Regions from separate parts of the Jeotgalicoccus sp. ATCC 8456 genome, predicted to be linked through region 2. Evidence: predicted binding sites of a transcription regulator. Region 2 holds the regulator's gene; the other holds the start of a gene.

Region 1 (7,641 bases), 670 kb from region 2:
ACTCAAGGATAAGATGTTTAGTATGTACAGTGGAGGACGTGAAGAGTTCTTTACAGTCAACGTCGTAAGCTTCGGTTTTAAGCATGGTGTGCCGATTGATGCAGATTTGATGTTTGACGTAAGATTTTTACCGAATCCATACTACATTGAAGACTTGCGTCCACTAACTGGCTTAAATGCTTTGGTTTATGATTATGTGATGAAATGGCAGGACACAGATACTTTCTATGAAAAACTTTCTGATTTAATCTACTATCTAATCCCTCAGTACGTTAAAGAAGGTAAGTCACAATTGACGATTGCAATTGGCTGTACAGGTGGCCAACATCGCTCAGTTGCCTTAGCTAAACGTCTAGGGGAAGATTTAACTCATGATTTTAGTTTTCAAATTAATACTAGCCACCGTGATGCAAATATTGAAGGTTCCACTCATGGCGAAAGCTAAAATAAAAATCGCGATAATCGGTGGTGGAACTGGACTATCTGTACTCTCACGTGGATTGAAAAAATATCCTGTAGAAATTTCTGCAATTGTATCTGTTGCAGATGACGGTGGCTCAACAGGAATTATCCGTGATCAGATAGATATGCCAGCTCCAGGAGATATTCGAAACGTAATGTCCGCCTTAAGTGAAGTAGAACCCATGCTAGAGGGTCTGTTTACTTATCGTTTTAAAAAGGATGAAATATCAGGTCACTCTCTAGGAAACCTTATGTTAGCAGCAATGTATGACTTAAGTGGAGACTTTGCGACAGCAGTAAGCGAACTATCCAAAATTTTAAACGTTAAAGGTACAGTCATTCCATCTACTAATGTTAGTCCAAAATTAGCAGCAAGAATGGTAGATGACTCATTGATTATCGGGGAAAGCTATATTCCAAAGATTAATAAAGAGATTCAAGAAATTTATCTTATTCCAACGAATATTGATGCAACACCTGCTGCAGTCGAAGCCATTATGGAAGCTGATATAGTCGTTTTAGGGCCAGGCTCACTATATACAAGCATTATTCCTAATCTCTTACCTAATGGTATTAAAGAGGCACTTACGGATTCAACAGGCATCAAAGTATATGTCGCAAATTTATTAGAGCAGCCAGGGGAGACAATGGGCATGTCAGCCTATGACCATCTTTATGCTATTGAAAAACATATTAAGAGAAAGGTCATTGATTATGTCATTTTAAATGAAAGAGATGTCTATAGTCAGATGGCTTCAACGTACAAAGAAAGAGGCGTTCATATTATTGAAAGTGAACGCAATAAAATCGAAGCAAACGGTGTAAAAGTCATTACACATGACGAGTTGATCATTGTTGATGATGAAGGCGTTGTCCGCCATAACAATGAAAAGCTAGCAGAGATTATCTACGATATCGTTATCGATGAATCAAGAACACTAGAGTACTAGGTAGAATTTGAAAGGAAAGTGGTTGCATGTCATTTGCTTCCGAAATGAAAAACGAATTAACACGAATTGAAGTTGATGAATGCTGTATGAAAAGTGAACTTTCTGCCTTGATCAAGATGAACGGTGCAGTCAGTTACTTTGACAATGAGTGGGTAATCAATGTCCAAACAGAAAATGCGGCAATAGCGAGACGAATTTTTTCACTAATAAAAAATGTCTACAAAATAGAAATTGACTTACTTGTGCGTAAAAAAATGAAGTTAAAAAAGAATAATGTTTATATATGTAGAATTAAAAAAGAAGCGATGGCAGTATTAAAAGATCTAGAGATTTTTGAAGGTGGTCTATTAACAAACCGTGTGACTGATGAAATTCTAGCCAATGATTGCTGCAGAAGAAGCTACTTAAGAGGGGCCTTCTTAGCAGGTGGTTCAGTAAATAATCCGGAAACCTCAGCCTACCATTTAGAAATTGCAACCCTCTATGAGGATCATGCAGCTGAACTGACAGACTTAATGAATGGCTATGGTTTGAATGCGAAATTTATCGATAGAAAACGTGGCTATTTAGTCTACTTAAAAGAAGCAGAAAAGATTTCTGACTACCTCAGTTTAATAGGTGGTTACCAAGCGCTACTTAAATTTGAAGATATTCGTATTGTTAGAGATATGAGAAATTCAGTCAATCGTCTAGTAAACTGTGAAACAGCAAATTTAAATAAGACGATAAATGCTTCAATGAGACAAGTGGAAAACATTAAATTTATAGAGGAGGAAATTGGCATAGATGAATTGCCAGAACGCCTAAGAGAAGTCGCTAGAATTCGAGTGGATAATCAAGACATGACCTTAAAAGAAATCGGTGAGTCGGTATCGACTGGACCGATTTCAAAATCAGGTGTGAACCATCGACTTAGAAAGTTAGACGACATTGCTGAAAAAATCCGCAATGGTGAAGAAAAAATATTTTAATTAAAACCCCTGTACGATGTAATCTTATCGAACAGGGGAATTTTTATTTACTATAAATTTGTTCTAAAGCTTGGTCTAGAGTGGGGTACAAGTATTTAAACTCATTGTTTAACAAGCGTCTTGGGTGGACTTTTTGACCTTCAGTAATTAACATTGAGCGCTCACCGAGCAAACTGTTTAACAAGAAGTTCGGTGTTTTAAAGAAATTTGGTGTGCCGAGTACGGCGCTGAGTACTTTAGAGAATTCCTTTTGTCTCACAGCGACGGGTGCTGTAATATTTACAGGTCCATCTATATCTTGGTTGAGTCCAACAAAATATAAGGCGTTAATGACATCGTCAATGTGAATCCAAGAGTACCACTGACGACTAGAAGCAATATTTCCACCTAAGTTTGCCTTATATAATTTTTCGAGAATAGGTAAGGCACCTTCCTCACGAGATAAGATTAAGCCGAAACGTGTATACACAGTTCGGATACCTAAAGATTCAATTTGTCTCGCAGCACCTTCCCACTTATTTACCACTGTAGATAAGAAGTCATTCGGTGACAAGACGTCGTACTCATCATACTCAACAAGTTTACTTGTCGGATAGTAACCGATTGCACTTGCATTAACAAAGGCGAGCGGTTTAATTTTAGAATCAAAAAGCCATTGATAGAGCATATTGGTCATGTTTAAACGGCTCGATAATATTAAATCTTTATAATAATCTGTCCATTTATTATTTAACGAGGCGCCTGAGAAGTTATAGACTAAATCGATTTCTTCTGGTAATTCTTTAGTCCAAGATAGATCATTATAGTTATCTTCATCGTACTTTATATAATGCACGTAGGGATGTTCACTTGATTTAGACTGCCGACTTAAAATATAGACGTGATGGCGATCTTTCTTTAAAACATTAGTAAGATGACTGCCGATAAAACCAGTTCCACCGGAAATAAGTATATTCACTAGACAACCTCCTGAGTTTATTCTAATTTCATAATAATAAAAAAAAGCGTTTAAGTCACGTGACCTAAACGCTTTTCGTTCATAATATATTATTTTTCTGGTTCCATTACGTGGTCGATTAGACCATATTCTTTAGCTTCTTCAGCTGTCATGAAGTTATCACGGTCAGTATCTTTCTCGATTTTCTCTAGTGGTTGACCTGTACGTTCAGCTAAGATTTTATTGAGTTTTTCACGTGTTTGTAAGATATGTTTAGCTGCGATCTCAATTTCAGTCGCCTGACCTTGAGCACCACCTAGTGGTTGGTGAATCATTATCTCAGCATTTGGTAAAGCATAGCGTTTACCTTTGGCACCAGCTGTTAAAAGGAATGATCCCATTGAAGCAGCAAGGCCTAAGCTAATTGTTTGAACATCAGGCTTGATGTGTTGAATCGTATCATAGATTGCCATACCAGCTGTGACACTACCACCTGGTGAGTTAATATATAGATAGATATCTTTTTCAGAGTCTTGAGCTTGTAAGAATAGAAGCTGACTGACTACAGAGTTTGCAACGTTATCATCAATTGCACTACCAATCATGATGATTCTATCCTTCAACAGTCTTGAGTAAATATCGTATGCACGTTCACCGCGGTTAGTTTGTTCAATTACTGTAGGTATTAAATTCATATTTTTTGCCTCCTAAATTATTAATCTAGCATAATCTCTTATTTATTTATAACACATTAGTCAAACAAGGTCAAAGATAATAACCTTTAAATCAATATGACATTTATCTTATTACTATCGTCCCAAGAGAGTCAATATTTAAGGCTTTAATAGTCCTATCATTCTTGATATAATGAGTTTTGTTATTTTTATATTTTACCCCCGTGGTGTAATGGATAACACGTAAGATTCCGGTTCTTGAGATGGGAGTTCAATTCTTCTCGGGGGTGCTAAAAAGAGGTGAGTGATTTGTCAGTCGAAGCACTTGAAACAGTCGATAAACCTGACGTTAGTTTAGATGATAAGTTTGTTCGTAAAGTCTTCTATGTTTGTTTAAATAGTGGCAAGATCTTATTAGAGAGCGGCGCTGAGACCTACCGCATTGAAGATACGATGCTACGTATGGCTAACAACTATGGTATCGGTAATGTCCAAGTGTTCGTGACAACAACAGTAATCATACTATCGATGAATGATTACGCACTTTCTCAAACGATTCGTATCGAAGAGCGTGCAAACAACTTAGAAAAAGTCGTTAATATTAATGATTTGTCTAGACAAATTACTAAAGGATTACCCATTGATGAGGCGATTGAGACGATTGAAACGATTCATGAAACTAAGATGTTTCCACTATGGCTGGTGATTATCGCAGGTGGTATTGTAGCAGCAATGTTTTTACTTCTTTTTAATGGCACTATTGTGGACATTCCTATTGCAGCATTTGGTGGCATGTTAGGAGTCTTAATTACAGAAAGTATTCAGCGTTATACCAAAATTAAGTTTTTCAATGAATTCTTTGCTTCGTTCTTTATTGCTTTATTTTCTGTTCTTTATGTAAACTATGGTCCTGGTGTCAATGTCGAAACAATTATTATCGCTGCAGTCATGCCCTTAGTGCCTGGTGTCTTAATCACAAATGCGATTCGAGAAATGATTCGTGGCCACATGCTAGCCGGCACTATGAAGGGTGCTGAGGCTTCCTTAACTTCGATTGCTATCGGTGCAGGTGTAGGTCTCATATTCATGTTGATGTAGGAGGGAGAATCATGACTTATTTTTTCCAATTGATTTTAAGTTTCTTTGCATCAGCGGGTTTTGGTGTCCTGTTTAACGCACCGAGAAGAACAATTGTCGCAGGTGGTATTAGTGGTGCCTTAGGTTGGATTGTTTACTATATAGCAACAGAAATCGGTGCAGAAGCGCCAATCGCGTCCTTTTTAGGGGCTATTGTATTGACTGCGGTTTCTATCTTAAGCAGTCGCAAACTTAGGGCGCCAGTCATCATCTTTATAACTTGTGGTATCATTCCTTTGGTACCTGGTGGTACAGCGTATAATGCCATGCGTAGTGTCGTTATGACCCAATACGATATGGCTCTAGCTTACGGCTTCCAAGTGGCCTTAGTATCCATGGCGATTGCTATGGGTATTATCTCCACTGAAATGATTGATTCATTGATGCAGACGCTTAAACGTGAAGTAAAAAATTTGTGGAAGAAAGAGGCTTGACCATGCTTAATCTTACTTATTACATGCGTAACGATTGTGCGTTATGTAATGAAGGTAAACTCCAAATCAGACTGGCTTTATCTGAACTAAGGAATGATCTTGTTCAATTAACTGAAGTCAACATCGACGAAGACAATGAACTGCAAGAAGAATACATGGTACGCATTCCTGTCTTATCGAATGGTGATGAGGTCATTCAAGAAGGCGTACTTGATTTTGTGACAATTTACGATTATATACGTGAACATAAATAAATATTTGATACTAACGGAGATCCTTATAAAGGGTGTCCGTTTTTTTATGGATGTGTTTACATCAATGTAAAATTACTTTTGTAGTTTAAATCACTAAGTGAGATATGTATAATAAAATTGAATATATACTTGGAGGCGTATTCATGAAAAAGACTCTTGACGATGTAGAATTAAAAGGTAAAAAAGTTTTAATTAGAGCAGATTTTAATGTGCCCTTAAAAGATGGTGAGATTACAGATGACAACCGCATCAAGGCTGCGATTAAAACTATCTCTTATGTTCTAGCAAAAGGTGGTAAGGTCATTCTACTATCCCACCTCGGACGTGTGAAATCTCAAGAAGATAAAGAAACTTACACACTCGCACCTGTTGCGAAGCGCTTAAGTGAGCTGATGGACAAGGAAGTATTATTCAGCGATAAGACGCGTGGTGATGACTTAGAAGAAGCTGTGAGCAGTTTACCTGACGGTGAAATTTTACTGATTCAAAATACAAGATATGAAGATTTAGACGGTTCCAAAGAAAGTAAAAACGATCCAGAGCTTGGTAAGTACTGGGCATCACTTGGAGATGTATTTGTAAATGATGCATTTGGTACTGCACACCGCTCACATGCATCAAATGTAGGCATTAGTGAACATTTACCTACCGTTTCTGGCTTCTTGATGAAAAAAGAAATTGAGTTCATAGGTAATGCTGTCGACGAACCAAAAACACCATTTGTAGCAATATTAGGTGGTGCGAAAGTATCAGACAAAATTAGCGTTATTGAGAATCTTCTATCTAAAGCAGACAAGGTGTTAATCGGAGGAGGAATGGCGAATACTTTTCTTAAAGCTGCAGGTCATTCAATCGGTACCTCATTAATAGAAGAAGATAACATCAAGATTGCAGAAGACTTACTTGAGCAAGCAGAAGGTCGGTTAATTCTTCCGGTGGATGTTGTTGTTGCGAAGGAATTTTCTAATGACACTGAATTTAAAACGGTAGATGTTGATAATATTCCTGATGACATGATGGCACTAGACATAGGAGAAAAAACAATCAAACTGTATGAAGATGCTTTAAACGGAGCGAAGACAGTTGTATGGAATGGCCCAATGGGTGTCTTTGAAATGTCTAATTTTGCCAAAGGCACAAGTGGAGTATGCCAAGCGATCGCAGACTTAGATGAAGCCATTACAATCATCGGTGGTGGCGACTCTGCAAGTGCTGCACAACAACTCGGCTTTGAGGATAAATTCAGCCATATCTCCACAGGTGGCGGAGCATCACTTGAATATTTAGAAGGTAAGGAACTACCAGGCTTAAAAGCTATAGACAATGTTGAGGAGGACTAGCTTATGCGTACGCCATTAATTGCTGGTAATTGGAAGATGAATATGAACGTCCGTGAAACAGAAGCTTTTATGGATGAATTAACTAAAGAAACGCTACCTAAAAGTGTAGAAGCGGCGCTGTGTGCGCCCTTTATCGATTTGACGGTTTTAGTAAATAAAACACAGGATACAGACATTAAAGTCGGTGCACAGAATGTCTATTTCGAAGAAAACGGTGCCTACACGGGTGAAATTTCAGCAAGCATGTTAAGTAATCTAGGATTGACTTACGTGATTACTGGTCACTCAGAACGTCGACAATTATTCTTTGAAACAGATGAAGATGTGAATAAGAAGAATCATGCTGTCTTAGAGGCAGGAATGTTCCCGATTACTTGTGTTGGTGAAACACAAGAAGAACGAAATGAGGGTCAAGCGGAAGACAAGGTGAGGCAACAAGTGTCTAAGGGACTTGAAGGTATTAGTCGTGACCAAGTTGCTCA
Region 2 (7,641 bases):
TTGCAGCATCTGTAAGCAACTCATATATTTTTTCTATTGAACCGTAACGATCGAGTTGGTCTGCAAATATGTTAGTATGTAGAAATACTTTAGGTTGTAATTCTTCTACAACATTTTTTAAGGATCCCTCGTCAACTTCTAAGACAGCAATGGCATCTTTTGTCACTCGCGGTGCATTCAGGAAGGCACCAACGATGCCTTGCTTCATGTTAGAACCTGTCTTATTAGTAATTACATGGTTATACTTCTTCGATAAAACACTTGTCGTTAGTGTCGTTGTTAAGGTTTTACCGTTCGTCCCAGTTACAACGACAACATCGTAAGACGCTGCTAAATTTTTTAGCAGGTTTTTGTCGATTGATAAGGCAACCTTACCTGGTAAGCTGCTGCCTCCATTTGTATATCTCGTTAGGAAATAACTTAATGTTTTTCCGACGTTCTTGGCAATAGTGGATTTAATTGTCATTCTTAGCGCTCCTTTAAGTTCCTTATGAGAAACCATTATATCATTCAGTTTTAATAGGTACTATAATTTTTTGGAAAGCGTTATAATTATTATTAAGAAAATTCTAAGGAGAATGAATATGTTAGATTATCTAATGACCTTGGACCCTTGGCAACAGGCACTTATAGCAACCTTGTTCACATGGACAATGACGGGGCTAGGTGCAGCAGTTGTCTTTTTAACTAAAGGTGTTAGTGAAAACTTTTTAAATATCACACTTGGCTTTGCAGGCGGTATCATGGTGGCCGCGAGTTTTTGGTCGCTTTTATCACCTGCGATTGATGCGAGTGCAGATAATCCAATAGGAGAATGGTTCCCTGCTTTAATCGGCTTTTTAGGCGGTGCCTTATTTATTTACTTCTTCGATAAAATTATCCCTCACCGTCATAGGGGAGAACACACTGCTGAGGGGCTTACAGTTGCTAGCTCCAGAAGAAGTACCTTACTAGTAACATCCTTAACACTTCACAATATTCCTGAAGGACTCTCTATCGGTATTCTCTTCGGTGCAGCAGGGTTGAGTCAAGATCCAGTCATGATTGCCAGTGCACTTACCTTAGCAGTAGGGATTGGTCTACAAAATATCCCAGAAGGTACTGCAGTTTCCATGCCGTTAAGAGCAGAGGGTGCATCTAAATTTCGAGCATTCTTTTGGGGCTGGATGTCAGCAATCGTTGAGCCGATGGCAGCACTTGTTGGTGTCTTGCTTGTGGCCTCAATGGAGCCAGTATTGCCGTATGCTTTAGCTGCAGGTGCAGGTGCAATGATATTTGTGGTGGTGGAGGAAGTTATTCCCAGCACACAAAAAAATGGTCATTCCGATGCAGCAGTCTTTGCATTCCTGTTTGGATTTTCTGTGATGATGGTGTTAGACGTAGCTTTAGGATAACAAAAAAGCCTCTAGGGTCTTCCCCAGAGGCTTAAAATTTATAAATTTTAATAGAAGAAACCGATGATTACAGAGCTTAAGATAGATACAAGAGTCGCACCGTATACTAGTTTAAGGCCGAATCTCGCAACTTTGTCTCCGCTCTCACCGTGAAGTCCTTTAACAGAACCAGCGATGATACCGATTGAACCAAAGTTAGCAAATGAGATTAAGAATACTGAAATCATTGCTTGTGTCTTCTCAGAAAGTCCTTCTGCAACATTTATGAATTCAAGAATTGCAACAAATTCGTTAGTGATTAACTTAGTTGCCATTAATGAACCGGCAGTTTGTGCCTCAGCCCAAGGAATACCCATTAGGAAGGCAACTGGCATAAAGATGTAGCCCAAGATATCTTGGAATGAAAGGTTTGAACCAGGAATTAATAAGAAAATCTGGTTCAGTAAACCGATTAGAGCGATGAAACCAATTAACATCGAACCAACGACGAGTACGATTTTACCACCATCGATGATGTAATCACCAAGGACTTGGAAGAAAGATTTACCTTTTTCTGGATTAGTTGAGATTTCAATGTCACCATCTTCGATAACTTCATCATATGGATTGATGATGTGTACGATGATGTAAACACTGAATAAGTTCAGTACAATCGCAATGATGACAAATTGAGGGTCTAACATTGTAAAGAATGCGCCGACAATAGAAAGTGAAATTGAACTCATTGCCTGTGCAGCTAATGTATATAAACGACGTGTTGTAAGCTTAGGCAGCTGATTTTTAAGAGATACGAATACCTCTGACTGTCCAAGCATCATAGATGCCGCACCATTGTAAGACTCGATGTATGGCATTCCAGTAATCTTAGTCAGTAAGAAGCCTAATCCTTTTATGATGAAAGGTAAGATTCTAGTGTAAGAAAGAATACCGATAATTGCTGAGATAAAGATGATCGGTATAAGCACGTTGAATAGGAATACATCAACTGGTTCGCCTTCCGCGTTCGTCATCAAATCTCCAAACACAAATTGTGCACCTTCTCTTGCATATCCTAGTAAGTAGTCGAAACCGTTCGCTAAACCAAGGATAATCGTTTGTCCACCCGTAGTGTTAAGGAATAAGAACGTAGCGATAAACTGTAATGCAACTAATATTAATATGTTCTTCCAATGTTTGAACGCAAGTTTTTTGTTGCTACTTGCAATCCAAGCAAGAAAGACGGTGAATAGTATACCAACTATTCCCATTACAATACTCATTGTGAAAGCCTCCAAAAATTATTATGTAAGAAATATTGAAAATGATTTCATTTGTAAATTATATACCAAATGATACATTTATGCGATACTAAATTAGTATAATGCAACCGGTTCCAAAAATAAACCCTTTTAATTAAAAATAAACATGTTATTTGCCAATTTTGTTCACAACTTGTATACTTTAGTCAAAGTAGGTCAAGGGAGAGTGATGAGATGCGTAATATGTCGGATATTATTGAAAAATATTTAAAAGAAATGATTGAGAAATCCGGTAACGAAGTCGTTGAAATAAAACGTGCGCACATCGCTGAAAAATTTGATTGTGTACCGTCGCAGTTAAACTATGTTATCAAAACGCGTTTTACAAATGAACATGGCTACGTCGTTGAAAGTAAACGTGGCGGTGGCGGCTATATAAGAATCACCAAAGTAGAAACACATTCTGAGACAGAATACTTAGCGCACTTACAAAATCTTATTGGGGATAACATATCTCAGTTGAATGCGGGTCACCTTGTTCAATCAATGTTTGAAAATGGTGTTATTACCTATAGAGAAGCACAGATCATCGATGCTGTTATGGAAAGAGAAGTTCTATCCATTGAGTTACCTTATAGAGACCGCTTAAGAGCGAAAATTTTACGCCGTGTAATCACGGCAATACTGTACGCTAAGGAGTGAATATATGAAGTGTGAGATATGTAATGAAAATGAAGCCACAGTCCATATTTCGGAAGACTTAGGTCTTGCTCAAAATGTACGGTATTTGTGTGAGCAGTGTGCTGAAAAATCGCTACACGTGAATGACTATCAAGTGGATAATCCTTTTGACATCCATACATTACTGAAGATGTTAGCGGCTAATGCAGAGAAAAAAGAGGTTGAAGTTGAAGCGCCTGAATGTCCATCATGTGGTTCAACATTAAGAAGCGTCGTCGACAATGGCTTGTTTGGTTGTAGTTATTGCTATGACTACTTCGGCGAATACGTACCTCAAATTGTTGAACGTGTGCAGCTGAACCAAAATAGACATCTTGGGAAGATTCCTCATCAAAAAGTAGATGCACTGCGCCTCAAAAGAGACATAGAGTCCTTACAACAGAGACTAGATGACAAGGTGAAAACCCAGGCCTTTGAAGAAGCAGCGGTGATTAGAGACCAGATTCAGGCACTGAAGGATGGTGAGTCACATGGAGAATAATATTAGTAAGTGGCTCAATAGAACAGCAGTCACTGATATTGAACTTTCCTCACGTGTGAGGCTAGCACGGAATATTAATGGTGTACCTTTCACACATATGCTTGAAGATGATGAAGACATCACAGCGCTTGGTAAAATAGTAGAGAAAACTTTACCTAATTTGACTCGTCTCCGCTTATCTGAATTTACTGATGTAGGCCGTGCCTTATTGGTCGAAAAGCATTTGATTAGTCTTAGATTTTCACAAAATGGAGAAAGTGTCTTCATCAATGAAGAGGAAGACGTGTCGGTGATGATTGGTGAGGAAGATCATTTACGAATTCAAAGTCTCGGTGTAAATGAATCCCTTGAGTCGCTATACGAGAAAGCAAGTGCTATAGATGATACATTAGAGAGTAAGATAGAGTATGCATTTGATGAACGATACGGCTATCTTACAGCTTGCCCGACTAATCTAGGGACAGGAATGAGAGCCTCTATAATGCTGCATTTACCTGCCTTGACAGCCTTGAAAAGAATTCAACGTTTTCATAATAATTTAACGCGCTTTGGTTTTACTTTACGAGGTATATACGGGGAAGGGTCTAAGCCCATTGGTTCTGTTTACCAGTTATCGAATCAAGTGACGCTTGGTTTTAGTGAAACAGATATCATTGAAAATTTGACAGAATTAAAAGAACGCATTATTGAAGAAGAACGTAGCGCAAGAGAGCAATTAAAAACTTTAGAAACCTGTGACGCTGTCAATCGTTCTTTTGGTATTCTACAATACGCCTACAAATTACCTTTAAAAGAAGCAGCAATGCATTTGAGTAATGTGAAACTAGGGATTGATTTAGGCTATATAGATTTTGACCGTTTTAACTTTCAAGCATGGTTTCAACAAATCCAACCGGCTTTTATTAGCCAAAAACTGAATGAATTTGAATATGACACTAGTCGACCAAATAATCAGCACGAAAGATTACGGGCGACACTGACACGCGAACTATTAGGAGGGAAATAGATGCTATTTGGAAAACTGACAGAGCGAGCACAAAAAGTACTCGCATTTGCCCAAGAAGAAGCGATCACACTTAAAAACTCTAATATCGGTACAGAACATTTACTATTAGGTTTGGTAAAAGAAAAAGAAGGCATCGCTGCAAAAGTTCTAGCATCGTTTAATATCGATGAACAACGAGTTAATGAAGAAGTGCACAATTTAATAACAACGGGTACAGAAAAAGCATCATCGATTCACTATACACCGCGTGCTAAAAAAGTAATTGAGTTATCTATGGATGAAGCTCGTAAACTACATCACAATTTTGTAGGTACAGAACACTTACTATTAGGCCTGATTCGTGAGAGTGAGGGCGTGGCAGCGAGAGTATTGGCTAATCTTGACTTAAATATTACTAAAGCACGTGCAGCAGTGATTAAAATGCTTGGTAATCCAGAAGCTTTCCAGTCACATTCAAGTGTTCAAAAAGATACAAATACGCCGACATTAGACTCTTTGGCACGTGACTTAACTCAAATGGCCAGAGAGAGTCAGTTAGATCCAGTGATTGGTCGTTCTAGTGAGATTACACGTGTTATAGAAGTGCTAAGCCGTAGAACGAAGAACAATCCCGTGTTAATTGGTGAACCTGGTGTTGGTAAAACAGCTGTGGCTGAAGGCCTAGCCCAAGCAGTGATTAACAGTGAAGTGCCTGAAAACTTAAAAGATAAACGCGTGATGTCTCTAGATATGGGGACTGTTGTTGCAGGTACGAAGTACCGTGGTGAATTTGAAGAGAGAATGAAGAAAGTAATGGATGAAATCCATAAGGCTGGTAACGTTGTACTATTTATTGATGAGTTACACACACTAATAGGTGCGGGGGGAGCTGAAGGTGCGATCGATGCATCTAACATTCTTAAACCAGCTCTTGCACGTGGCGAGTTGCAGTGTATCGGTGCGACAACTTTAGATGAATTCCGTAAACACATTGAAAAAGATGCGGCATTAGAACGTCGTTTCCAGCCGGTAATGGTCGATGAGCCTAAGGCGGAAGACGCTGCGTTGATTCTAAAAGGCCTACGTGATCGTTACGAGGCGCACCACCGCATTAATATTACAGATGAAGCACTGGAAGCAGCAGTTCGTATGAGCAGCCGCTATATTCAAGACCGTTTCCTGCCTGATAAGGCAATTGACTTAATAGATGAAGCATCATCTAAAGTTAGACTAAGAAGCTATTCTACACCCCCAGATCTTAAAGACTTAGAGACGCGTTTAGAAGCAGTGAAAAAGGAAAAAGATGCGGCGGTTCAAAGCCAAGAATTTGAAGCAGCAGCAAACTTTAGAGATCAACAAACAAAAATTGAAAATGAAGTTAAAGAATGTGAAGAAAACTGGAAGAAGCAACAGGGTCAATCTTCACAATCAGTTACAGCGAGTGATATTGAGCTTGTAGTCGCTGGTATTACAGGTATTCCGTTATCTAAGATTGCTGAAGATGAGTCGGATAGACTGATGAATCTTGAATCCATTCTACACGAGCGTGTGATCGGACAGGATTCTGCAGTACAATCGATATCTAAGGCAGTAAGACGTGCGCGTGCTGGACTGAAAGATCCTAAGCGTCCAATCGGTAGTTTCATCTTCTTAGGACCGACGGGTGTAGGTAAAACCGAACTTGCTAGAGCCTTAAGTGAAACAATGTTTGGTGAAGAAGATGCGATGATTCGAGTAGACATGAGTGAATATATGGAGAAACATTCTGTATCTCGTTTAGTTGGTTCGCCTCCAGGCTATGTAGGCTATGATGATGGGGGACAATTAACCGAAAGAGTAAGAAGAAAACCATACTCTCTTATACTCTTCGATGAAATTGAAAAAGCGCACCCTGATGTGTTTAACTTGCTCTTACAAGTGTTAGATGATGGACGTTTAACAGACTCTAACGGACGCATGGTGGATTTCCGCAATACAATTATTGTTATGACATCAAATGTAGGTGCGAGAGAATTACAAGATCAGAGATTCGTAGGCTTTGGTGGTCCAGAGGCTGAAAGCTATGAAAATATTAGAAGTACAATGATGAAAGAATTGAAGAATACCTTTAGACCAGAATTCATTAACCGAATTGATGACATTATTGTCTTCCACAAACTTGAGAAAGAACATCTTAAAGAAATTGTTAGCTTGATGATTGATACTTTAAGAGCGAGATTAACTGACCAGAATATTCATATTGAGGTTACAGATCGAGCGACTGAGCGTATTGTTGAAGAAGGTTACGATCCGGAATATGGGGCGAGACCTTTGTCTAGAAGTATTCAAAAGAATATAGAAGATACTCTAAGTGAATCATTACTATCAGGTGAAAGTTTTGAGAATAAACTTGTTACAGTGGATTATGTTGATGATGCATTCAAAGTCACAACAGAAGACAAAGTTAACGAAACTGTTGAACAGTAATCCTGGATAGATTTTAATAAGCATCTCTGACTCATGATATATTCCCTCTTATGTAGACACTTAAAAAGTGAATACTTAAGAGGGATATTTTATAACTAGTAATATAATTTTACTTTTGTGAATTACTCAACAAAATTCTATAAAAGTCTTTAACTGTAAGGTTTTAGCCTTTTAAAACATGTAGATAAATAATACAATAGTAAAAGAAATACAATGGGGGAGTGTATACACGAATGGCAAAACCAAAAGTTACTTTTGAGTGTATGGCATGTGGTTATGAAACACCTAAATGGATGGGTAAATGTCCAAATTGCGGTGCGTGGAATCAGCTTGAAG

The links. The regulator CtsR, encoded in region 2, represses protease genes until heat stress. The targets are predictions, from matches to a motif close to ATGGTCAATAAAGGTCAAACA.
Region 1: clpP (ATP-dependent Clp endopeptidase proteolytic subunit ClpP) is a predicted target of CtsR. The motif match lies at 4,072-4,092, and genes of this name have one in related genera.

What each region holds. Positions count from the first base shown of each region.
Region 1 is NZ_CP066224.1:1,005,973-1,013,613, reverse strand. Features, by position in the region: gene rapZ (RNase adapter RapZ) at 1-445, shown strand, start outside; gene yvcK (gluconeogenesis factor YvcK family protein) at 432-1,412, shown strand; gene whiA (DNA-binding protein WhiA) at 1,439-2,383, shown strand; gene JEM45_RS05135 (TIGR01777 family oxidoreductase) at 2,427-3,341, opposite strand; gene clpP (ATP-dependent Clp endopeptidase proteolytic subunit ClpP) at 3,431-4,015, opposite strand; tRNA gene JEM45_RS05125 (tRNA-Arg) at 4,213-4,284, shown strand; gene JEM45_RS05120 (threonine/serine exporter family protein) at 4,304-5,092, shown strand; gene JEM45_RS05115 (threonine/serine exporter family protein) at 5,104-5,565, shown strand; gene JEM45_RS05110 (glutaredoxin family protein) at 5,568-5,819, shown strand; gene pgk (phosphoglycerate kinase) at 5,963-7,159, shown strand; gene tpiA (triose-phosphate isomerase) at 7,163-7,641, shown strand, end outside.
Region 2 is NZ_CP066224.1:1,674,653-1,682,293, forward strand. Features, by position in the region: gene JEM45_RS08670 (MurT ligase domain-containing protein) at 1-466, opposite strand, end outside; gene JEM45_RS08675 (ZIP family metal transporter) at 585-1,394, shown strand; gene JEM45_RS08680 (NupC/NupG family nucleoside CNT transporter) at 1,442-2,653, opposite strand; gene JEM45_RS08685 (CtsR family transcriptional regulator) at 2,867-3,334, shown strand; gene JEM45_RS08690 (UvrB/UvrC motif-containing protein) at 3,339-3,854, shown strand; gene JEM45_RS08695 (protein arginine kinase) at 3,844-4,860, shown strand; gene JEM45_RS08700 (ATP-dependent Clp protease ATP-binding subunit) at 4,861-7,305, shown strand; gene radA (DNA repair protein RadA) at 7,539-7,641, shown strand, end outside.